DNA from 3 places in the Bifidobacterium sp. CP2 genome. Region 1 is predicted to be linked to each of the others. Evidence: riboswitches for the same ligand, from Rfam matches in the RefSeq annotation. Region 1 holds a riboswitch; each other region holds the start of a gene.
What was found. A riboswitch is a leader RNA that binds a small molecule or an ion and turns the genes downstream of it on or off. The one in region 1 is predicted to bind thiamine pyrophosphate.
Positions count from the first base shown of each region.

Region 2: it holds a riboswitch for thiamine pyrophosphate, as region 1 does, so the genes downstream of both, JS531_RS03175 (hydroxyethylthiazole kinase) here and thiS (sulfur carrier protein ThiS) in region 1, are expected to answer to the same signal.
Region 3: it holds a riboswitch for thiamine pyrophosphate, as region 1 does, so the genes downstream of both, JS531_RS00830 (ABC transporter permease) here and thiS (sulfur carrier protein ThiS) in region 1, are expected to answer to the same signal.

Region 1 covers NZ_JAFEJX010000015.1:37,437-45,524, reverse strand. Annotated here, with positions in the region: gene argH (argininosuccinate lyase) at 1-1,440, shown strand, start outside; TPP riboswitch at 1,632-1,734, shown strand; gene thiS (sulfur carrier protein ThiS) at 1,979-2,173, shown strand; gene JS531_RS09990 (thiazole synthase) at 2,256-3,125, shown strand; gene thiF (thiazole biosynthesis adenylyltransferase ThiF) at 3,125-3,955, shown strand; gene JS531_RS09980 (rhodanese-like domain-containing protein) at 4,024-4,425, shown strand; gene JS531_RS09975 (HD domain-containing protein) at 4,602-5,114, shown strand; gene JS531_RS11165 (putative ABC transporter permease) at 5,111-6,079, shown strand; gene tyrS (tyrosine--tRNA ligase) at 6,295-7,617, shown strand; gene JS531_RS09955 (helicase) at 7,673-8,088, shown strand, end outside.
Region 2 covers NZ_JAFEJX010000003.1:111,082-119,169, forward strand. Annotated here, with positions in the region: gene JS531_RS03155 (cell division protein SepF) at 1-294, opposite strand, end outside; gene ftsZ (cell division protein FtsZ) at 326-1,591, opposite strand; gene dusB (tRNA dihydrouridine synthase DusB) at 1,723-2,973, opposite strand; gene JS531_RS03170 (glycine--tRNA ligase) at 3,017-4,492, opposite strand; TPP riboswitch at 4,673-4,782, shown strand; gene JS531_RS03175 (hydroxyethylthiazole kinase) at 4,866-5,702, shown strand; gene thiC (phosphomethylpyrimidine synthase ThiC) at 5,788-8,088, shown strand, end outside.
Region 3 covers NZ_JAFEJX010000001.1:208,739-216,826, reverse strand. Annotated here, with positions in the region: gene JS531_RS00845 (glycoside hydrolase family 2 TIM barrel-domain containing protein) at 1-1,293, opposite strand, end outside; gene JS531_RS00840 (ABC transporter ATP-binding protein) at 1,429-2,196, opposite strand; gene JS531_RS00835 (NrtA/SsuA/CpmA family ABC transporter substrate-binding protein) at 2,205-3,221, opposite strand; gene JS531_RS00830 (ABC transporter permease) at 3,294-4,202, opposite strand; TPP riboswitch at 4,192-4,341, opposite strand; gene eno (phosphopyruvate hydratase) at 4,609-5,907, shown strand; gene JS531_RS00820 (septum formation initiator family protein) at 6,011-6,586, shown strand; gene JS531_RS00815 (DUF501 domain-containing protein) at 6,583-7,137, shown strand; gene JS531_RS00810 (Ppx/GppA phosphatase family protein) at 7,214-8,088, shown strand, end outside.

The sequences.
Region 1 (8,088 bases):
GGCGGCCGCTTCACCTCCGGCCCGTCCGCCGCGCTCGCCCGCCTGTCCAAGTCCACCCAGTTCGACTGGCGTCTCGCCGACGACGACATCGCCGGCTCCCGCGCCCACGCGCGCGCCCTCGGCCGCGCCGGCCTGCTGAGCACCGAGGAACTCAACAACATGGAGGCGGCGCTCGACGAGCTCCAGCGTCGCGTGGACGACGGCACGTTCGCGCCCATCGAGGACGACGAGGACGAGGCCACCGCGCTGGAACGTGGTCTCATCGACATCGCCGGCGACGAGCTCGGCGGCAAGCTGCGCGCCGGCCGCTCCCGCAACGACCAGATCGCCTGCCTGATCCGCATGTGGCTGCGCCGCCACTCCCGCGTCATCGCGAAGCTCCTGCTCGAACTTGTGAACGCGCTCATCGCCCAGAGCGAGAAGGTCGGCCGCACCGTCATGCCGGGCCGCACCCACATGCAGCATGCACAGCCGGTCCTGCTCGCCCACCAGCTCATGGCCCACGCGTGGCCGCTGCTGCGCGACGTGCAGCGCCTGCTCGACTGGGACAAGCGCATCAACGCCTCCCCGTACGGTTCCGGCGCGCTCGCCGGCAACACGCTCGGCCTCGACCCGGAGGCCGTGGCCCGCGAGCTCGGCTTCTCCCGTGTGACCGACAACTCCATCGACGGCACCGCCTCCCGCGATCTCGTCGCCGAATTCGCGTTCGTCGCCGCCATGACCGGCGTGGACATCTCCCGTCTGTCCGAGGAGATCATCATCTGGAACACGCAGGAGTTCGCGTTCGTCAAGCTCGACGACGCCTACTCCACCGGCTCCTCCATCATGCCGCAGAAGAAGAACCCGGATATCGCCGAGCTGGCGCGCGGCAAGTCCGGCCGTCTCATCGGCGACCTCACCGGTCTGCTCGCCACGCTGAAGGGCCTGCCCACCGCGTACGCGCGCGACCTGCAGGAGGACAAGGAGGCCGTGTTCGACCAGGTCGACACGCTCGAGGTGCTGCTGCCCGCGTTCATTGGCATGGTGCAGACCATGCGCTTCGATGCGGACCGTCTTGAGACGGAGGCTCCGACCGGCTTCGCCCTCGCCACCGACATCGCCGAATGGCTCGTCAAGAACGGCGTGCCGTTCCGCCACGCCCACGAACTGTCCGGCGCGTGCGTGAAGCTCGCCGAAGGCCGCGGCCAGGAGCTGTGGGACCTGACCGACGAGGACTTCCAGTCCACGTTCGCTGCGTTCCTCCCCGCCGAGAAGGCGCCGGGCGTGCGCGAGGTGCTGTCCTCCCACGGTTCCGTCGACTCCCGCAACGGCAAGGGCGGCACCGCCTACGGCCGTGTGCGCGAGCAGATCGCTGACGCCAAGCGCGAGGTCGAGGAGCTCAAGGTGTTCGCCGACTCCAATTCCGACGGTTCCGCCTACAAGGCTCCCGGCACCTTCTGATTCGACGCCGGCCGCCGGCCGATGGACTGGTCGGCGGGGTTCCGTCCGGTTCCGTGACGTTCCAAGGGTCTTCTCCGATTCATCGGGGGAGACTCTCGTCGTATCCGCCGATTCGTCCGTCTTTCGCCCGTCCGTCCGGTTTCCGCATGTCCCGTCCATCCGCCCATGTCACGGCGGAGGCGTACTCTGGCCGCATAACGAACGGGAGCCGCAAGGCTGAGAGGAAGCACGAAGCTTCGACCGGGGAACTTGACGCGGGTCATGCCGCCGTAAGGAATCGTTGTCGTTTGGGATTTCCTTATCCAAGTCGACCGGGAGTCATACCGGGGACCGTTTCGCAACATAATCAAGCCATGTGGGTTGGCGAACGGCGGCCGTTACTCGTCCGGCCGCCCGGATCCTTCCCGCATGGTCGCATGTCAGGGCACATGAATGGGCGCACCACTCAAGGTACGGCTTCCGTTCGTGTGCCCTTTTTCGTCGGCGGCGCCGACGGGATCGTCATCCGTCACGACGGGGAAAGGAAGGAACACCCACCATGCAGGTCAACGGCGAACAGGTCACGTTGGAGAAGCCGGTCAGCGTCGCCGACTATCTCGAGGCGCACGGCTTCAGGGCCGAACGCGTCGCCATCGAGCTCGACGGCGAGATCATCCCGCGCGAACGCCGCGCCGAGACGATGCTCGACGACAGGAGCGTCATGGAGATCGTCCAGTTCGTGCAGGGCGGCTGAGGCCGCATCCGCACCTGCGGCATCGCCCGCATCCGTATCCGAGCCCACATCGCCCCGCATCCAATCCGGAAGGAACCCCATCATGAGCAACATCAACCCCGTCACCGAGGCGTCCGTCGACGCCACGCCGCTGCCGCCCCAGCCGGCGGTCATCAACCCGGTCGGCACCGCCGCGCCGATCCTACCCGTCGAGGACAAGCCGCTGAACCTCGGCGGCCACGAATTCCATTCGCGCTTCATCCTCGGCTCCGGCCGCTACGATCTGAACCTCATCAAGGCGACCGTCGAACATGCGGGCACCGAGATCGTCACAATGGCGCTGCGCCGCGCCACCACCACCGAGAACAGCGTGCTCGACTACATCCCCGAAGGCATCACGCTGCTGCCGAACACGTCCGGCGCGCGCAACGCGGAGGAGGCGGTGCGCATCGCCCGTCTCGCGCGCGAGGTGTGCCACACCGATTTCGTCAAGGTGGAGATCGAGCACGAGACCAAGTATCTTCTGCCGGACAACGCCGAAACCATCCGCGCCACCGAAATGCTGGCCAAGGAGGGGTTCGTCGTCATGCCGTACATGTTCCCGGACCCGATCGCCGCACGCCAGCTCGAGGAGGCCGGCGCCGCCGCCGTCATGCCGCTCGGCTCGCTCATCGGCTCCAACATGGGCCTGCGGATGCGTGACTTCATCGCGATCATCATCGCCAACGCGAACGTGCCGGTCATCATCGACGCGGGCATCGGCCGGCCCAGCCAGGCCGCCGACGCGATGGAGATGGGCGCCGACGCGGTCATGGCGTACACGGCCGTCGCCTCCGCCGGTAACATCCCGCTCATGGCCGAGGCGTTCAAGCACGCCATCGACGCCGGCCGCGCCGCCTACCTCGCCGGACTCGGCAAGGTGACCGAAGGCCACGCCGTCCCGTCCAGCCCGACCACGGGGTACCTGCACTGATGGCCGCGGACACGGGGGCCACGACGCTCACCGACGAACGGCTCGAACGCTATTCGCGCCATCTGATCCTGCGCGGCGTCGGCGTCACGGGGCAGAGGCGTCTGCTCGCCTCCTCGGTGCTCATCATCGGCGCGGGCGGACTGGGGTCGCCGGCCGCGCTGTATCTGGCCGCCGCGGGCGTGGGACGCATCGGACTGGCGGACGGCGACGTGGTCGACCTGAGCAACCTGCAACGCCAGATCATCCACACCACCGCACGAATCGGCGAGCCGAAGGCCGAATCGGCCGCCGCCGCGATCCGCGCGCTCAACCCGGACGTCACCGTCGAGACGTTCGACCGGCCGGTCGACGCCGACGATATCGCGGACCTCATCGCGCGCTACGACCTCGTCATCGACGCGACCGACAACTTCTCCGCCAAATTCCTCATCAACGACGCATGCGTGCTCGCCGGCAAGCCGTTCATCCACGCGGGTGTCGTCGGCTTCGCCGGGCAGGTGATGACCGTCGTGCCCGGCGCTGGCCCGTGTTACCGCTGCATCTTCCGCGACATGCCCGCCGCCGGCGAAGTACCCACCTGCCGCGAGGCCGGCGTACTCGGCGAGGTCGTCGGCGTGATCGGCAGCCTCGAGGCGACGGAGGCGCTGAAGCTCATCATCGGGGTGGGCGAGCCGCTCGTCGCGCGCATGCTCACCGTCGACGCGCTGACGATGAACATCCGCCGCGTGCCGCTGCCGAAGCGTGTGCCCGACTGCCCGGTGTGCGGCGACGCCCCGACCATCACCGCGCTCGACCCGGACCGCTACATCCAACCGGCCTGCGCGCTCTGACGCGTAGGTCCGGCATCATCGCGGGGCTCCGGCCGCGGAGCCCCGACCAATCGAAAGGGGAACCAGTCATGCCGATCGCACTGGACATCACAGGACTTGCCGGGGCCGACGTTTCCGGAACCGGTGCGGAACCGTCGTTCCGCCGCATCACCCCGGCCGAATTCGACGCGCTCGACCGAAACGACGTCACGCTGCTCGACCTGCGCGAGCCCGCCGACGTGGCCGCATATCCGATCGAAGGCGCGATCAACGCGCCGCTCGACCCGCTGGCCCGGGTCCTGAGGACCGTGCCGAAGGAACGCACCGTCGTCGTCTACTGCACCGAAGGATGGTGGAGCGAGGAGGTCGCCGAAATCCTCGCCGAGCGCGGCTACGACGTGGCGAGCCTCGAAGGCGGGTTCCGCGCATACCGCGAATTCCTGCGGGAACGGCGAGACGGGGAACAGGAGCCGGAGCCGCAGCGGCCATGAACGGCGGTCCTTCCGCAACCGTCCTTCCGCAACCGTCTTGTGAATCATCCTTGCGGGCGTGGCCTTCGGAAACGCGCGTGCCCTACCATCGGTCACGGAAACCCGACATATCCGCGACCGTCCGGTGGGATTCCGGATCCGGTGTCGCGCAACGAATCGATAAGGACGACAACACCGTGTCACGTCTGCTTACCCGTACGCAGATCCGTGAGCTGGTCGCCAGGCATGGCCGCGACGTGCTCGCACATCCGAACATGCGCAGCGAGCGCATGAACTACCAGCACGGCAACGTGACCACGTTCGCGCACTCCATCCGCGTGGCGTGTCTGGCCGTGTGGCTCGCCGACCGCATGCACCTGTGGCGGCGCGTCGACCTCAGGTCGCTGATCCGCGCCGCCCTGCTGCACGACTATTTCCTCTACGACTGGCACGACTGGGACGGCGGCGCGCACCGCCTGCACGGGTTCACGCACGGCAACGCGGCGCTGGTCAACGCGGCGCGGGACTTCCGCCTCAACGCCATCGAACGCGATGCGATCTCCTGCCACATGTTCCCGATGACGCCCACCGCGCCCAGCTATGCGGAGGGGTGGCTCGTCACGCTCGCGGACAAGCTGTCCGCCACGCGCGAGACGTTCTCCCTGGACCGGTTCAACAAGGGGAAACGGCCGGAGGGGGCCGCGCGATGAGTCCCGCGCCGTTCCCGCTCGCCCTCGACTACCTGTTCCTCTGGTTCCTGTTCTACAGCTTCTGCGGCTGGACGTACGAGTCGATTCTCGTCTCCGTGCAGGAGCGTCGCCCGGTGAACCGTGGCTTCCTCAACGGTCCGTTGTGCCCGATCTACGGCTCGGGCGCCGTGCTGGCCGTCGTCCTGCTCGGCGGATTGCACGGCAGGCCCCTCGCCGTGTTCGTCGTTTCCGCCGTGGGTGCGTGCGCACTCGAATACTTCACCTCATGGGCCATGGAACGGCTGTTCCATGCGCGATGGTGGGATTATTCGAACTTCCGCTTCAACCTCAACGGCCGCATCTGCCTGCTTGGCGCGCTGGTGTTCGGCGTCGGCGGCGTGGTCATCGTGGATGTGGTCCAGCCGCAGGTGGCGGCCGTCACCGCCATGATCCCCCTGACCGTGGTGCATTGGTTGTCCCTCGTGCTGTTCGTCGCGGTCGTCGCCGATACGATCGTCACCGTGACGGGCATCGTGGACCTCGAGGGCAGACTCGACCGGTTCCGCGAGACCGTCGCGAAATACGGCGACGCGATGCGCGAGAAGGTCGGCGACGCCGTCTCCGGCGTGGCGTCCGGCATGTCCGGTGTGGCATCCGGCGTGGCGTCCGGCGTCTCCGGCACGGTGGACCACGTGTCCGCCTACGCGGGCGAGGTGCCCGGCATGGTGGGGGACGCCGTCTCCGGCATCGCCGGCGTGGCCGGTCGCACCGGCGAACGGTTCGGCGAATCGCTCCAGTCCGGCCGTGAGATGTCCGCCGAATTCATGGCGCGCATCCGTCAGACCGCCGGCTCCGTGTTCAACCGTCAACAGCGCCGCATGATCGCCTCGTTCCCGAAGCTGCGCACCAGCCGCGACAGCCGCAACAACGAGGCCCTCGAACAGCTGCGCGAGGCGTTCGAAGGCAGGCGCGGCGACGGCCGCTGACCGTCGCCGCCGTCCGATGCATGCCGATGCGTTCCCGCGCGTTCCGGCCCCGTGCGGCCGTCGTTCCGGCCCCGTGCGCTCCGGTGCGGGCGGCCGATGCGATGGTCCGTATGGCGCCCTGCCTCACTGTCGCCGCGTCCTGCGAGACTGGGAGACGCTTGAAATCCGAGTAGAGCACCGTCAGTACACAATTCGATAGGGAGAGCGACCAAGTTATGGCTCACGTCATCGACTTCAAAGAGGCTGGGTTCGACACCCTGCTCGATGAACTGGAATGGCGCGGATTGATTTCCCAGTCCACGGACAGGGATCGACTCGCGAAGGCGTTGAACGGAGAGCCGATCAGCTATTATTGCGGCTTCGATCCGACCGCCGCCTCCCTGCACATCGGCAACCTCGTCCAGCTCATCAACATGCGTCACCTGCAGGCGGCGGGCCACCACCCGATCGCCCTCGTCGGCGGCGCCACCGGCCTCATCGGCGATCCGCGCCAGTCCGGCGAGCGCACCCTCAACCCGAAGGACGTGGTGGCCGGCTGGGCCGAGCGCCTGAAGAAGCAGATCGGCGGCATCCTCGTCACCGAGGGCGCGAACCCGGTGCGTTTCGTGTCCAACTACGACTGGACCGCGCAGATGAGCGTCATCGACTTCCTGCGCGACGTCGGCAAGAACTTCCGTCTGGGCACGATGCTCGCCAAGGACACCGTGGCCCGCCGCCTCAACTCGGAGGAGGGCATCTCCTTCACCGAGTTCAGCTACCAGGTGCTGCAGGGCAACGACTTCCTCCACCTGTACGACGAATACCACTGCACGCTGGAGCTCGGCGGCTCCGACCAGTGGGGCAACCTCACCTCCGGTCTGGACCTTATCCACAAGGTGCGCGGCGTGGACGTCAACGTGTTCACCAGCCCGATCATCACCGACGCGTCCGGCAAGAAGTTCGGCAAGTCGGAGGGTAACGCCGTCTGGCTTGACCCGACCATGCTCAGCCCGTACAAGTTCTACCAGTTCTGGATCAACCGTCCGGACGTGGAGATGGAGAGCCTGCTGAAGGCGTTCACGTTCCTGCCGAAGGCGGAGATCGAGCGTCTGGTGGAGGAGTCGAAGACCAATCCGGGCCGTCGCGAGGCGCAGAAGGCGCTCGCCTGGGAGGTCACCAGCTTCGTGCACGGCGAGGCCGCCACGCAGGCCGCGATCGACGCCTCCGCCGCGCTGTTCGGCCGCGGCGGCGACCTGAACGCCATCGACGAGGACACGCTCGAATCCGTGCTCGACGGCTTCAAGGTCGTCGATGAGAACGGCGAGCACGTGTTCCCGTCCGTCGAGGCGGGCGTGCGCGTGATCGACGCCGCGCAGGCCGCCGGACTGTTCAAGTCCGCGTCCGAGGCGCGTCGCGCCGTCAAGTCCGGCGGCGTGTACCTCAACAACGCGCGTGTGGAGGACGAGGAGGCCGTGCTCGGCGACGGCGATTTCCTCGCCGGCCGGTTCGCGCTGATCCGTCGCGGCAAGAAGGCGCTCGGCGCCGTCGAGAAGCACTGATTTTGTAGACGTTTCAAGACGTTTTCGGACGTCTCAGTAGGAAAGGCAAAGACACATGGCAGAAGGCAACGAGCGTTCCGGCAAGTCGTTCGGCGGACGCAAGGGCGGTTACGGCCACGGCTCCGGCCGTCCGGGCAACCGCGGCGGCAAGGGCTTCAAGCCGCGCGGCAACGGCGGCAAGTCGTTCGGCGGTTCCCGCGGCGGCTTCCATAAGGACGGCGAGCGCGGCGAGCGTCGCGAGGGCGGCTACCGCAAGGACTTCCACAAGGACGGGTTCCGCAAGGACTTCCATCGCGACGGCGACCGTGATTTCCGTCGTGACGGCGACGGCGAGCGTCGCGAGGGCAGTTTCCGCAAGGACTTCCACAAGGGCCCGCGCCAGGGCGGCGACCGTGACTTCCATCGCGACGGCGAGCGTCGCGGCTACGGCAAGTCCGGTGGCTTCCGCAAGGGCGGGTTCCGCAAGGACGG
Region 2 (8,088 bases), on a different contig from region 1:
GATGGCCCGTCCGACCATCTGCGCATCGTCATAGGACTTCGGGTGGATGGTGGTGATGCGGCTCAGCCTTCCCTGGAAGGGGTTGCCTCCTCGCGACGAGGCGGTGGAGGACGAGGCCGGTGAGGAGGAGACGGACGGCTTGGTGGGCATTGGAGTCACCGTGCGGTCGGAGTCGAAGGACGTGGGCGTCTCGGCCGGCGTCTCGGGCTCCTCCTCGACGTCGAAGTCATCGTCCTCCTCGGCGACGTCGGACATGCCCAGATAGGACATCGCGTTCTTCATGAATCCAGCCATGTCTCAATCCTTTCTCGTGTGGTGTCCGCCGTCAGCGCAGAAAGTCGGGGATGTCGAGATCGCCGGCGTCATCCGCGCCCGGAGCAGGCTGATACGGCTCGTACGGCTGCGCGGGGGCACCGGTGGACGGGGCGAACGTGAACGGCGAAGGCTGCTGGGCCGGCTGGGCTGCGGGAGCCGTCTGCTCGGGTGCGGCGGGTGCGGCCGGCGACGGCGTCGCCGGTGCGGCCGGTGCCGCGGGCGTGGCGGGAGCCGGCGCGCTCTGCGCGGTCGTGCGCGGCTGCGTAGAGGACTGATGCTGCGGAATCGCCGAGGCGGCGGCGTTCATCGCAGCCTGCTTGGCGGTGTCGAAGCCCGCGGCGATGACGGTGACGCGCACTTCGTCGCCGTACGCGTCGTCCAGAGCGAGACCCCAGATGATCTGGGCTTCGGGGTGGATGGCCTTGCGCACGAGCTCGACGGCGGCGGACGCCTCCTGCAGGCCGATGTCGGTGGGACCGGCCACGTTGATGAGCGCGCCGTGGGCGCCTTCGATGCTCTCCTCGAGAAGCGGCGAGCTGATGGCTAGCTCGGCCGCCTGGGTGGCGCGGTCCTCGCCGCGCGCCGAACCGATGCCGAACAACGCGGTTCCGGCATTGCGCAGGATAGCGGTGACATCGGAGAAGTCCACGTGGATGTACGAGTTGGAGGTGATGAGGTCGGTGATGCCCTGCACGCCGGACAGCAGCGCCGAATCGGCCGTCTTGAACGCGTCCATGATGGTGATGGAGCGGTCGGACAGTTCCAGGAGCCTATCGTTCGGAATGACGATGAGGGCGTCGACCTCCTGACGGAGATTGTCGATGCCAAGCTCCGCGGAGGCGGAACGCTGGGGCCCTTCGAAGCTGAACGGACGGGTGACCACGGCGATGGTGAGCGCGCCCTGCTGATGCGCTGCCCTCGCCACGATGGGGCTGGCGCCCGTTCCCGTGCCGCCGCCCTCGCCGCAGGTGACGAACACCATATCGGCGCCCTTGACGGCCTCCTCGATGTCGGACTGGTGGTCCTGCGCGGCCTTCGCGCCCTTCTCGGGGTCGGCTCCTGCGCCGAGACCGCGGCTGGACTGGTCGGACAGGGAGATCTTCACGTCGGCGTCGGACCGCAGCAGGTCCTTCGCATCGGTGTTCACTGCTACGAATTCAACGTTCGCCAGACCCTCGGCGATCATGCGGTTGACGGCGTTGCCGCCGGCGCCACCTACGCCGACGACCTTGATGTTGGTCTTGTCGTTGAACTCAGTCTGGGCGGTCTCGCTCACGTTGTGCTCCTGTCACTACACGGTTACACCCTAGAGTAGCGCAGGGCCTTACCGTTTGGTGTGATATTTTCGCGCGTGTAGCGCATTTTTGGGACGCGCGCGCCGGCCGCATCCGGACCGGCGCGCAGGAATCAGTACGAGGCGTCCATGGGGTCGTCCCCGAACAAGGTCTCCCGTTCCTCATGACTGGTGACGCGGGAGTCCAGCCAGCCATACGGCAGATGCACCTTCTTGGCGAACCTCACGCGCCCACGGGGCTTGTCGATCACCCGTTCCGGGAAACGTATGTCCGGATCGAGCCTGCCGATCTCGCGGTCCACGTCCTCGAGGCTCTCGCACTCCATGAACGCCTTGCGCGTGGAGCCGCCGACGGGGAACCCCTTCAGATACCAGGCGATGTGCTTCCTCAGGTCATGGACGGCCATGCGCTCGTCGCCGTCGTAGAACTCGACGAGCAGGCGCGCATGGCGCGAGATTACGCGGCAGACCTCGCCCAACGTGGGGTTGAACCGCTCGCCGGAACCCTCGAACGCGTGCTTGATGTCGGCGAACAGCCACGGACGCCCCTGGCAGCCGCGGCCGATGGCCACGCCGTCGCATCCGGTCTCGCGGATCATGGCGAGCGCATCGTCCGCGCCCCAGATGTCGCCGTTGCCGAACACCGGGATGTCCACATGGCTCTTGAGCTCGGCGATACGGCTCCAATCGGAATGGCCACCATAGTATTCGGCGGTGGTGCGGGCGTGCAGCGTCACGGCCGCGCACCCCTCCTCCTGGGCGATGTGTCCGGCCTCGAGGAATGTCTCATGCTCGTGGTCGATGCCGACACGGATCTTCGCGGTGACGGGGATGCCGGCCTCGCCGCACACCTTGACGACGCGTCGGATCACATCCGTGTAGATGTCGGTCTTCCAGGGCAGCGCGGAACCGCCGCCGCGGCGCGTGACCTTCGGCACGGGGCACCCGAAGTTCAGGTCCACGTGGTCGGCCATGTCCTCGTCGACGACGATGCGGGCGGCCTGCTCGACAATCGAAGGGTTCACACCGTACAGCTGCAGCGAACGCACCCGTTCGGAAGGCGCGAAGCGGCATAGGCGCAGCGCCTTGGGGTTGCGGGCCACGAGCGCGCGAGCGGTGATCATCTCGGCGACGTAGAGCCCGTCCGGGCCATATTCCTCGCAGAGCACGCGGAACGGCCAGTTGGTGACGCCCGCCATCGGCGAGAGCACCACCGGGGTCGGCACCTCGATCGGGCCGAGTCCGACGGGTTTGACGGCCGCGGCCACGGTGGGGGCGTCGACGGCACGACGCGGCGAGCGCGGGTCCTGCCCCGTGAGGCAGTCACCGCGCTCGTCGATGGTGATTTCGTTGTCGGAAGTCACTGGGATACGGGTCCTTTATGGGTCCTTCGATGGGGGTCGGGGATCAGTACAGACCGCCGGCCTCGTTGATCCTCACGGATTCCGGCCACGCCTCGCCGCCCATGGCGACGGGCTTCATGGGCACGCGCGTGCGGTGCTCGCCGATGCGGGAGTCCACGTATTCGGCGACCTTGTTCAGGGAGACGCGCTCCTGGTTCATCGTGTCGCGGTCGCGGATGGTGACGGCGTGGTCGTCGAGGGTGTCGAAGTCGACGGTGATGCACAGCGGGGTGCCGATCTCGTCCTCACGGCGGTAGCGGCGGCCGATGGCGCCGGATTCGTCGTAGTCGATCATCCACTCGTGCTGACGCAGGTCGGCGGCGAGGTCCTGGGCCACGGACTGCAGCTCCGGCTTCTTGGAGAGCGGCAGCACGGCGGCCTTGACCGGGGCGAGACGCGGGTCGAGGCGCAGCACGGTGCGCTTGTCGACGCCGCCCTTGGTGTTCGGGGCCTCGTCAACGTCGTAGGCGTCGACGAGGAAGCACATGAGGGAGCGGGTCAGGCCGGCGGCCGGTTCGATGACGTACGGCACGTAGCGTTCGCCGGTGGCCTGGTTGAAGTAGCTCAGATCCTCGCCGGAGTGCTTGGCATGCGCGGACAGGTCGAAGTCGGTGCGGTTGGCGACGCCCTCGAGCTCGCCCCAGTCGGAGCCCTGGAAGCCGAACTTGTATTCGATGTCGACGGTGCGCTTCGAGTAGTGGGCGAGCTTCTCCTTCGGATGCTCGTAGTGGCGCAGGTTCTCCGGCTTGACGCCGAGGTCCAGATACCACTGGGTGCGGGCGTCGATCCAGTACTGGTGCCATTCCTCGTCGGTGCCGGGCTCGACGAAGAACTCCATCTCCATCTGCTCGAACTCGCGGGTGCGGAAGATGAAGTTGCCGGGGGTGATCTCGTTGCGGAAGGACTTGCCCATGTTGGCGATGCCGAACGGCGGCTTGGAGCGCGAGGAGGCCATCACGTTCTTGAAGTCCACGAAGATGCCCTGCGCGGTCTCCGGACGCAGGTAGTGCAGGCTGTTCTCGTCCTCGACCGGGCCGAGGTGCGTGCGCAGCATCATGTTGAAGTCGCGCGGCTCGGTCCACTTGCCGCGGGTGCCGCAGTCGGGGCACACGATGTCGGCCATGCCGTTCTCCGGCAGCTTGTCGCCGTGCTTCTCGGCGTAGCTCTCCTGGAGCTTGTCGGCGCGGTTGCGCTTGTGGCAGTTGAGGCATTCGACCAGCGGGTCGTTGAACACGGCGACGTGGCCGGAGGCGACCCACACGGGGGTCGGCAGGATGATGGACGTGTCGACGCCGACGACGTCGGGACGGGTGACGACCATCGAACGCCACCATTCGCGCTTGATATTGTCCTTCAGCGCGACGCCGAGCGGGCCGTAATCCCAGGCGGAACGGGTTCCGCCGTAGATCTCGCCGGCGGGGAACACGAAACCGCGACGCTTCGCGAGGGATACGACTTCATCAAGTTTGGACTGAGCCACAATGCACCTTCTGGTTTGAACGGTTTGGGGTCTTACAACCGCTTCAGCCTACCTGCATACGCCGACCGGCCGCCGACCGGCCCCGCTACCACGCCTCGCCGGGACCCGCCAGAGGCGACGCCCACGGATGTGCGATTCCGTCACATCTTGTCCATATCGCCCCCTAGCGTCTGAAACGATAACGAAATGCAGGGGAACCCGCGGCACTCCGGCGGGTTGAGATGGGCGCACGGCCCGACCCTTTGAACCTGTTGGTTAAGACCAGCGTAGGGAGCAGTGACAGATGAGCGATTTCTCGCATACCCATCGCAACGGCTGCGATGCCGATTCCCACGTCCCGTCCGACGACCGCCTCGCCGAGCTTCGCGAACACATGAGGCACGCCGTCGAACAGGTGCGGGCCACGACGCCGATGGCCCAGTCGTTCACCAACTTCGTGACCATCAACCTCGTCGCCAACGCCCAGCTCGCCGCCGGCGGCGCTGCGGCCATGAGCTTCCTGCCGGACGACGTCATCGACACGGCGGCCATCTCCGGTGCCGACTACATCAACGTGGGCACGTTGCTGCCGTTCTACAAGGACGCGCTGCCGAAGATCGCCCGCGCGTTCCACAAGGCCGGGCACCGGTGGGTGCTCGATCCGGTGGCCGCCGGCATCGGCGAGACGCGCACCGAGATTCTCAGGTCCTTCCGCGCCGCTCCCCCGACCATCGTGCGCGGCAACGCCTCCGAAATCATCGCCCTGACGGATATGTGGGGACTCGCCGAAGAGGCCGAACCCGGCAATACGCCGGTCAGCCGCCCTGCGGGAGTGGAATCGGTCGACGAAGTCGACGCCGCGATCGAACCGGCGAGGCGACTTGCCCGTCATCTGGCCTCCCTCGCGCCTGACGGCAAGGCAGCGGTGGCCGTCTCGGGTGCCGTCGACCTCGTGACCGATGGAGCGACCGTCTACCGGCTGCCCGGCGGCAGCCCGATGATGACGAAGATCACCGGCGCCGGCTGCTCGCTCGGCGGCGTGACCGCCGTCTATCTCGCCGTGACCGACCCCCTCGTCGCCGCGCTCGCCGCGACCGCCCTCTACAACCGTGCCGGCGAGACCGCCGAGGCGGCATCGCATGGTCCGGGCTCGTTCCAGGTCGCATTCCTCGACGCCCTGTGGAATACGACCCCCGATCAGGTGGCCGCAAGCGAGATTCACCTCGCCTGAGTTCCACCGGCGGACCCACGGCGACCATCAGGACCCGCCATCCGCTACCAGACTTGATCCAACAACCAACCAAAAGGAACAAGAAATGAGCAACGAATATCCCTACGCCTCGATGCGCGATTCGTTCGACCTGTCCGCGTACTTCGTGGCGGGCCCCGAGGACTGCAAGGGCCGTCCGCTGACCGACGTGGTCGACCAGGCCCTGCGCGGCGGCGCCACGTTCATCCAGCTGCGCGCCAAGGGCGCCGACGCCTCCGAGCTGACGGACATGGCCCGCGACATCGCGCAGATCATCGAGGACAACGGGAAGTCCGACTCCGTGGCATTCGTCATCGACGACCGCGCCGACGTGGTGTGGCAGGCCCGCCGCAAGGGCATCAAGGTCGACGGCGTGCACATCGGACAGACCGATATGGAACCGCGCGAGGCCCGCGCCCTGCTCGGCGACGAGGCGATCGTGGGCCTGTCCGCCGAGACCGAGTCGCTGGTCCGTCTCATCAACGAACTGCCAGACGGCTGCATCGACTACATCGGCGCCGGCCCGCTGCACGTCTCCTCCACCAAGCCCGAGGCCTCCGTGGGCGGCAACGACGGATCCGGCAAGACCCTGGACGCACGTCAGATCGACACCATCTGCTCCGCCTCCGACTTCCCGGTCGTGGTCGGCGGCGGCGTGACCGCGGCCGACATGGCCATGCTCGCCGGCACCAAGGCCGCCGGCTGGTTCGCCGTCTCCGCGATCGCGGGCGCCGGGAACCCGGAGGAAGCCACCCGTGCGATGGTCGAGGGCTGGAAGGCCGTGCGCGGCGACAAGCGTCACGGCTACGCGCCTCGCATCGTCACCCACACGCCGGCCGCCGACACGCAGGCCACGCAGGAGGGCGCCGCCAAGCCGGGCGCCGAGGCCACCGAGAAGAAGTTCACGAACGCCAAGGAAGCGAAGGAGGCGCAGAAGCTCGCCAAGCAGCAGCGCGTCGACATCGCCGCCCGCGGCTCCAAGCAGCGCGACAAGGCCCACATCCGCAAGACGAAGTCCGTACCGTTCTCCTACGAATACGGCTCCTACGCCCTCGAGGTGCCGTACACCGAGATCAAGCTCTCCGACACGCCCGGCGTCGGCCCGAACCCGCCGTTCATCGACTACAACACCGAAGGTCCGAAGTGCGATCCGAAGGAGGGCTTGAAGCCCCTGCGCCTCGACTGGATCCGCGACCGCGGCGACGTCGAGGAGTACGAAGGCCGCGCCCGCAACCTCGAGGACGACGGCAAGCGCGCCATCAAGCGCGGCCGTGCCACGAAGGAATGGCGCGGACGCAAGCACCAGCCGCTGCGCGCCAAGGACCACCCGATCACCCAGATGTGGTACGCCCGCCACGGCATCGTCACCCCGGAGATGAAGTACGTGGCCGAGCGCGAGAACTGCCCGGTGGAGCTCGTACGCTCCGAACTGGCCGCCGGCCGCGCCGTCATGCCGTGCAACATCAACCACCCGGAGGCCGAGCCGATGATCATCGGCTCCCGCTTCCTCACGAAGCTCAACGCGAACATGGGCAACTCCGCCGTCACCTCGTCCATCGACGAGGAGGTGGAGAAGCTCACGTGGGCCACCAAGTGGGGCGCCGACACCGTGATGGACCTGTCCACCGGCAACGACATCCACACCACCCGCGAGTGGATTCTGCGCAACTCCCCCGTGCCGATCGGCACCGTGCCGATGTACCAGGCGCTGGAGAAGGTCGAGGACGACGCCTCGAAGCTCAGCTGGGAGCTGTTCCGCGACACCGTGATCGAACAGTGCGAGCAGGGCGTCGACTACATGACGATCCACGCCGGCGTGCTGCTGCGCTACGTGCCGCTCACCGCGAACCGCATGACCGGCATCGTCTCCCGCGGCGGTTCGATCATGGCCGACTGGTGCCTGCGCCACCATCAGGAGAGCTTCCTGTACACGCACTTCGACGAGCTGTGCGACATCTTCGCCAAGTACGACGTGGCGTTCTCGCTCGGCGACGGTCTGCGCCCCGGCTCCCTCGCGGACGCCAACGACGCGGCGCAGCTCTCGGAGCTGATGACGCTCGGCGAGCTCACCCAGCGCGCGTGGGCGAAGGACGTGCAGGTCATGATCGAAGGCCCGGGCCACATCCCGTTCGACACGGTGCGCATGAACATCGAACTGGAGAAGGCCGTGTGCTCCGGCGCCCCGTTCTACACGCTGGGGCCTCTCACCACCGACACCGCCCCCGGCTACGACCACATCACGTCCGCGATCGGCGGCGTGGAGATCGCCCGTTACGGCACCGCCATGCTGTGTTACGTGACCCCGAAGGAGCACCTCGGTCTGCCGAACAAGGACGACGTCAAGCAGGGTGTGATCGCCTACAAGATC
Region 3 (8,088 bases), on a different contig from region 1:
CTCGTACCAGCGGGACTGGTTCGGGTAGTGCGAGGTGCGCACCGCGTTGATGTTGTTGCGCTTGCAGGTGACGATGTCCTCGAGCATCTCCCGCTCGCCGACGGCGCGTCCCAGACGCGCGTCGAACTCGTGGCGGTCGGCGCCGCGGAAGATGATGCGTTCGCCGTTGAGCCGCATGATGCCGTCCACGATCTCGAACCGGCGGAAGCCGACGCGCTGCGTGGCGGCCTCCAGCGTCGTGCCGTCGGCAGTGCGCAGGACGAGCGTCAGCGTGTACAGGTTCGGTTCCTCGGCGCTCCACGGGCGCACGCCCGTCAGCGGCGCGTCCGACGTGATGCGCACGTGCGCGGCGTCGCCGTCCGTGCCGTCGACGTCCCGCTCCTGCCGCCAGACGAGCGTGCCGTCCGCGTCGGTCAGGGATGCGGCGATTGTGCCGGCGGGGGCGTTCGACGGCCACGTGACGGACGCGTCCACGTCGAGCGAGCCGGCGTGCGCGTCCGCATCCCAATCGGCCGTGACGTGCGTGTCCACGACGTGCGCCGCCGGGGCGGCCGTGAGCTCCACGCTGCGGAACAGGCCGTGCAGACGCCAGAAGTCCTGGTCCTCGAGCCATGTGGCGCTCGCGAACTCGTAGCAGGCCACGACGAGCGTGTTGGCGCCCTCGCGCAGCTTGTCCGCCACGTCGAACTCGCTGGGCGTGTACGAATCCTCCGCGTAGCCGACGAACGCGCCGTTGAGCCACACGTAGATCGCGGTGGAGGCGCCGTGGAACGTGAGCGTCACGCGCCTCGCCTCGCGCAGCGCCGCGGCGACCTGCGCGCCGGCGGCGAAGACGCGGCGGTAGACGGCCACGTGGCCGCCGCGGGGGATGTCCACGCGCGTCGCGCCGGCGTCGGCGGAGTCGTACGGGGTGAGCGGGCCCTCGTGCCCGTCCCACGGGTACTGCACGTTGACGTACTGCGGCTTGAGCAGGCCTTGCGTCTCCAGCGTGGAGGGGACGGGGATCGCGGCGAACGCGTCGTCCGCGTCGCCGTCCGCCGGCGCGTCCTCCACGGAGGCGGCCACGGCCTGCTCCAGCAGGGCGGGGAAGCCGGTCTGAGGTTGTTCGACGACGGCGACCCGCCACGTGCCGTCGAGGCTCTGCACGAGGTCGGACGATTCGCCCGGCAAGGGATCATGGTCGAAGCAGCGGTGGTCCGAATGCGCCTGGTTGCGGTTGACCGCGAAGACCGTGGGGTCGGTGAGCCAGGCCGGGTCGGCGGCGGCCGCGTGGATGATGGTGGGGGTTGTCATGCGCACTTCCTTATGACGGTAACGACGTTGTCTGCTCCGCCATCATACAGGTCGCCGCCAACGTCTCGTCGCGTTCCGGGCGGATACGGCGAGGCGTTGGCGGCGTGCAGGTCTACCGGTTTACCGGTCCATCGGCTACCGCAGTGCGGCGCGCAGACGGTCCTCGAGGGCGACATGCCCGGCAGGACGGCCCTCGGCGTCCGTCTCCGAGCGGTCGATCGTGATGTCCTGCGCGATGACGCCTCCGGACATCACGAGCACGCGGTCGGACAGGCGCACCGCCTCGGCGATGTCGTGAGTGACCATGAGCACGCCCCAGTCGTGTTCCGCCTCGAGCGAGGCGAGCAGGTCTTGCATGTCGTAGCGGGTGAGCGAGTCGAGGGCGCCGAACGGCTCGTCGAGCAGCAGCAGCTCCGGGGCGCGCACCAGGGCGCGCGCGAGCGAGGCGCGCTGCGCCTGGCCGCCGGACAGGGAGGACGGCCACGAGTCCATGTGGTCGGCGAGCTGCACCTGCTCGAGCGCCTTTCGTGCGATTTCGCGCCGTTCGGCCTTCGATCCGGGCAGGCCGAGCGTCACGTTGTCCCAGAGCCTGATCCACGGCACGAGCCGCGAGTCCTGGAAGCCGATCGCCTGCGAGCCGGTGGCGCGCACGCCGCCGCCGGTCGGCTCCAGCAGGCCGGCGACGATGCGCAGCAGCGTCGACTTGCCGCAGCCGGACCGGCCGATCAGCGAGACGAACTCGCCGGCGTGCAGCGTGAACGAGACGTCCCTGAGGACCGGCCGGCCGTCGAAGGCGAGCGCGGCGTGCGACGCGTCGATGAGCGGCGTACGGTCCGTGGGCGTCGTACCGGTGGGCGTCGTCGTGGGAGCTGTCGTGGGAGCCGGCTTCGTGTCGTCCGTCATCGGCGCGCTCACTTCGTGCAGTCGAGCACGTAGTCGTCGAGGTTCGGCTTCGTCTTGATGAAGCCGAAATCGACGTACTGCTGCGCGATGTCGTCGAGCATCTTCCGTCCCTTGGCGTCGACGGGCAGGATTTCCGGCACGTCGAATTTGCGCACCTGCTTGACGATCGAATCGGACGCGCCGAACTTCTTGTACGCGTCGTAGATGAACTCCGGGTCCTTCTGCGCCTTGTCGGACTCCTTGACGAGCGCCTGGTAGAGCTTCTTGACGATCTCCGGGTGCGCGGTGGCGAACTTGCGGGAGACCATGTGCAGGGTCACGTTCTTCGAGTCGTAGTCCTTGCCGGTGGTGATGAGTTTCGCGCCCGGGGTGGCGATTGCGGAGGCGAGGTTCTGGTCGTACGTGGCCAGCGCGTCGATCTTGCCGGAGGAGAACGCGGCGGCGAAGTCGGTCTGGCTCAGCTCGACCTCCTCGACCTTCGAATAATCGAGCCCGGCGTGCTCGAACGCGGCCTTGAGGATGTAGTCGCCGGTGGCGCCCTTCTTGTCGATGCCGACGCGCTTGCCGTACAGGTCCTTGAGGCTGGCCACGCCGGAGCCGGGGGCGGCGACGAGGCCCTGCGAGTCGCCGTCGTAGTACTCGATCGCGTACGCCACCCACGGTGCCTTCTGGTCGACGAGGTTGATGAAGTAGCCGGTGCCGGTGCTCGACGTGTCGGCCTTGCCGGCGAGGATCACCTTGTACGCGTCGTCCGGCGGGTTGAACGGGCCGGAGAACTCGGCCTTGTACGGCTCCATCGTGGACTTGACGAAGCCTTCGTCCTTGATGGTCGTCAGGTAGTTCGCGGTCGACAGGTACGCGATGCGGATCGTGTCCGTGTCGGCCTTGCCGGAGCCCTGCGACGAGGCGCCGCAGGCGGCGAGCGAGACGACGGCCGCGGCGGCGCACACGGCGGTCAGGGCGTGGCGGACGGCGGCGCGCACGCCTGCGCGGCGTGCGGTGGGGTGGTTGTCGATGATGGTCATGATGGTCCTTCTTTTCCTTCTTCTTGCTTGCGATTGTGCGGAGGCGGTTCCGTCTGACGTGCCGGACGTGCGTCAGGCCGTGCGGCGCCTCCATGGCGTCAGCGCCTTCTCCAGCGCGCCGACGAGCGCCTCGGAGCCGAGGCCGAGCAGCGCGTACAGCACGATGCACAGCACCATCTGGTCGGTGCGGGAGAACTGCTGGGCGCGTGAGAGGATGTAGCCGATGCCGACGGTGGAGTTCACCGTCTCGCAGGTGACGAGCGCGATCCACGCCACGGTGATCGCGAATCTGAGGCCCGTCATGAAGCTCGGCAGGGCGCCGTGGAACAGGATGCGGCGGAAGACGAGCGCGCGCGGCAGATGATAGGCGCGGGCCAGTTCGAGCAGCTTCGGGTCGAGGCCGCGGATGCCGTCGCGCAGGTTCACGTAGATGAGGCCGAACACGCCAACGGCGATGAGCGCCACCTTCATCGTCTCGTCGATGCCGAGCCAGATGATCAGCAGCGGCGAGAGCGCGGGGAACGGGATGGCGCGCAGCATGTGCACCGGCTTGTCGATGACGGCGAAGCCGAGCCTCGTCGCGCCGGTGAGCACCGCGGCCGGCACGGCCAGCGCGATGCCCAGCGCCAGTCCGAGGAGCACGCGCACCAGGCTCATGCCGATCGACGGCCACAGCAGCCCCTCGGCCGCGAGGTCGTTCCACGCGGCGGCGACCTCCGCCGGCGACGGCAACGGCCGCGTGTCCGCGGGGGAGAGGGTGGCGCAATACCACCATATGCAGAGGGCGGCCGTCGAGGCCCAGACGCCGCAACCCCTCAGCACGCGCGCCGCTCCGCCCGGGCGCCGGGTCCGCTGGCTCGCGAACCCCGCCTCGGCGGACGCCGTCCCCGGGATGGAAGCGGGCATGGCTTCGCCCCGGATGGTGTGCTGATGGATGGTCGGCGACCGATGGTCTGACGGACGCACGGACGAATCGTGCATCTGACATTTCCTTCGTTAGTGCTAACTACATCAGGTTCGACGAGTATGATCTCAGCCCAGCCGACCCGCTTTCGCGTCACTTCCGCGCGGCGGTCCAGCATGTTTGAGGCGTTCGGCCCGGGCACCCCGTGTCGTCCACCATTGGAACTCACATGTTGGACAACGTCGCGCCGTCCGCCCGGACGCGCGCCGGAACGCCCTCGTCCCGCGGGACGCGGTCCGTCCGCGGCAGCCGCGGACCGAAGGGTGGACGGCGGGTGTACGCTGGGTGTCCCACAGGTCGCCTTCCGTTCACATACAACGATTGTGAGCGCTCACAACACGCGTGCGGACGGTCTTGCGTGTAGTCCATCAATCACACTATCCTTGACAACGTCATCACAACCCAACGTTTGAAGGAGTAGTTGTGGCAGTAATTGAAAGCGTGTACGCGCGTCAGATTCTCGATTCCCGCGGCAACCCGACCGTCCAGGTCGTTCTGGACACCGAAGACGGCGCCCGTGGTCTGGGCCTGGTCCCGTCCGGCGCCTCCACCGGCGAGGCCGAGGCCTGGGAGCGTCGTGACGGCGACAAGTCCGTCTACGGCGGCAAGGGCGTCCTCAACGCGGTCAAGGCCGTCAACGAGGAGATCGCCCCGAAGGTCATCGGCATGGACGCTTCCGACCAGCGCGCCCTCGACGACCTGATGATCGAGCTCGACGGCACCCCGAACAAGGGCCGCCTCGGCGCCAACGCCATCCTGGGCGTCTCCCTGGCCGCCCTGTACGCCGCCGCCGAGTCCGCCGACGAGCCGCTGTACCGCTACATCGGCGGCACCAACGGCCACATCCTGCCGGTTCCGAACATGAACATCATGAACGGCGGCGCCCACGCGGACTTCGCCACCGACATCCAGGAGTACATGATCTCCCCGTACGGCTTCGACACCTACTCCGAGGCCCTGCAGGCCGGCGTCGAGGTCTACCACACCCTCAAGAACGTCCTGAAGAAGGAAGGCCTGAACACCGGCCTCGGCGACGAGGGCGGCTTCGCTCCGAAGATGAAGTCCAACAAGGACTCCCTGAACTACATCATGGACGCCATCTCCGCCGCCGGCTACGAGCCGGGCAAGCAGATCGGCATCTCTCTCGACGTCGCCTCCTCCGAGTTCTACAACAAGGAGACCGGCAAGTACCACTTCGAGGGCGACGAGCGTGACTCCCAGTACATGCTCGACTTCTACGAGCAGCTCATCGAGGAGTACCCGATCGTCTCCATCGAGGATCCGTTCAACGAGGAGGGCTGGGAAGACTGGACCGCCATCACCAAGCTGCTGGGCGACCGCCTGCAGTTCGTCGGCGACGATCTGCTCGTGACCAACCCGGCCCGCCTGGCCAAGGCCATCGAGCTCGGCGCCGCCAACTCCCTGCTGGTCAAGCTCAACCAGATCGGCACCGTCACCGAGACCCTCGACGCCATTGAGCTGGCCACCGCCAACGGCTACACCTCCATGGTCTCCCACCGCTCCGGCGAAACCCCGGACACCACCATCTCCGACCTGGCCGTCGCCAAGAACACCCGCCAGATCAAGACCGGTGCCCCGGCCCGTGGCGAGCGCGTCGCCAAGTACAACCGCCTGCTCGAGATCGAGGAGGAGCTCGGCTCCACCGCGAAGTACGCCGGCTACAGCGCCTTCAAGGCCTGCAAGAAGTACATCGGCAAGTGAGTCCGCTAGGCCGTAGACCGTCCGGACCCTGCGCCGGCCGGCCGGCCTGACGATTCCGATACCCGCCGCGTTCCGTCGAACGCGGCGGGTATTTTGTTGTCCCATGAGCACACGGAACCGGGGTACGCGGACGGAAGACCGATCGTCGAGCACGAAGAGGCGCAGACGCTCCGGCACCTCCGGACCCATCGCGTTCTTCATCTCCCTGTTCATCGTGGCCGTCGGGCTTATCCAACTCGTCTCCACGTTCAACACCTACGCCACCGACCTCGCCCACCTCAACAGCCTCAAACGCGAGGAGGCGGCGCTCGTCGCCAAGAAGCAGGACCTCGAGAACGACATCTCCCGCTGGGACGACAAGAACTACGTGGCCGCGCAGGCGCGCGAACGTCTCGGATTCGTGTTCCCCGGCGAGCAATCCGTCCACGTGCTCAACCCGCAGGCCGTCACCGGCGACGCCGACGGCGCCGAGACGCAGGACGCGCAGGACTCGCAGAACGACGACACGTCCAACCAGCTGCCTTGGTACAGTGAGCTTTCGTACGCCTTCAAGAAGGCCGACCAGCCCGTCAAGACGGGCTCCGGCGGCACCACGACGAAGAAGGGCACCACGCAGCAGGACGGCACCGCAGGCAGCGCCTCGGAGTCCGACGGCACCGACAAGGAAGGACAGCAGTGACCACCATCGACCCCGCAGCACTGGCGGAACGCATCCTCGCGCAACCGGCGAGCGAGGAGGACATCGCCATCGTCGAACGGCAGCTGGGACGATACCCGCGCGGCATCCTCGCCGTGGGCGCACGCTGCGTGTGCGGCAGGCCCCTCGCCGTCGTCACGCGCCCCGTCCTGCCCGGCGGCGTCCCGTTCCCCACCACCTGCTACCTCACCAGCCCGGAGGCGGTCAAGGCCGCGTCCCACGTGGAGGCCGAAGGCGCCATGCGCGACTACACCGAACTCGTCGAACACGACGAGGACGTCAAGACCGCGTACAGGCGCGCCCACGAGCTCTACCTCGCGTTCCGCCATGAGATCGCGGTCCGCGTCAAGGACTCCGAGGAGCACATCGAAGGCACCTCCGCCGGAGGCATGCCCGTACGCGTCAAATGCCTGCACGCGCTCATCGCCCAGTCGCTGGTGATGGGACCGGGCGCCAACCCCATCGGCGACATGGTCCTCGAACGCGTCAAGGACGAATTCGATCCGGCCGTATGCCGGTGCACCGTGGCGTAGGACGCGCCGGAACGGTGCAGGGGCCGCGGACGGAGACCGTCCGACAGGCAGGGAAACCAGACAAGGAGCCAACATCATGGGCAACACGGTGACCGTCGCGGGCGTGGACTGCGGCACCAACTCGATCCGACTCAAGATCGCACGCGTCGACGAACACGGCATGACCGAGATCGTGCCGCGCCAGCTGCGTGTCATCCGGCTCGGCCAGGACGTCGACAAGACCCACCGGTTCGCGTCGGAGGCGCTCGACCGCGCCTACGAGGCCGCGCGCGAATTCGCCGGCATCCTCGCCGAGCATCCCGTCGACGGCATCCGGTTCGTCGCCACGTCCGCCACGCGCGACGCGGAGAACCGCGAGGAGTTCGAGGACGGCATCGAACGCATCCTCGGCGTCCGGCCCGAAGTCATCCCCGGCACCGAGGAGGCCGACCTGAGCTTCCTCGGCGCCACCAGCGTGGTGGACCGCGGCAGCCTGCCCGCCCCCTACCTCGTGGTGGACCTCGGCGGCGGCTCCACCGAACTCGTGCTCGGCGGCGACGGCGTGGACACGCCCGCCACCAAGGTGACGGCCGCATACTCCATGAACATCGGCTCCGTGCGCATGACCGAACGCCACCTCAGGCACGACCCGCCCACCGAGGAGGAGATCGCCGAGGCCGTCGCGGACATCGACGCGCACATCGACGAGGCGTTCCGCACCGTGCCCGCCGGCAGGACGCGCACCATCATCGGCGTGTCCGGCACCGTCACCACCATGACCGCCCTCGCCCTCGGCCTGACCGAATACGACCACACCGTCGTCGACGGCCACCGGCTGTCCATCGCCGAGGCCGTCGCCGTCGACGACCGGTTCCTCGCCATGACGCGCGAGGAGCGCCGCGCCTACAAGACCATCCATCCGGGCCGCATCGACGTGGTCGGCGGCGGCGCGCTCGTCTGGAACCGTGTGCT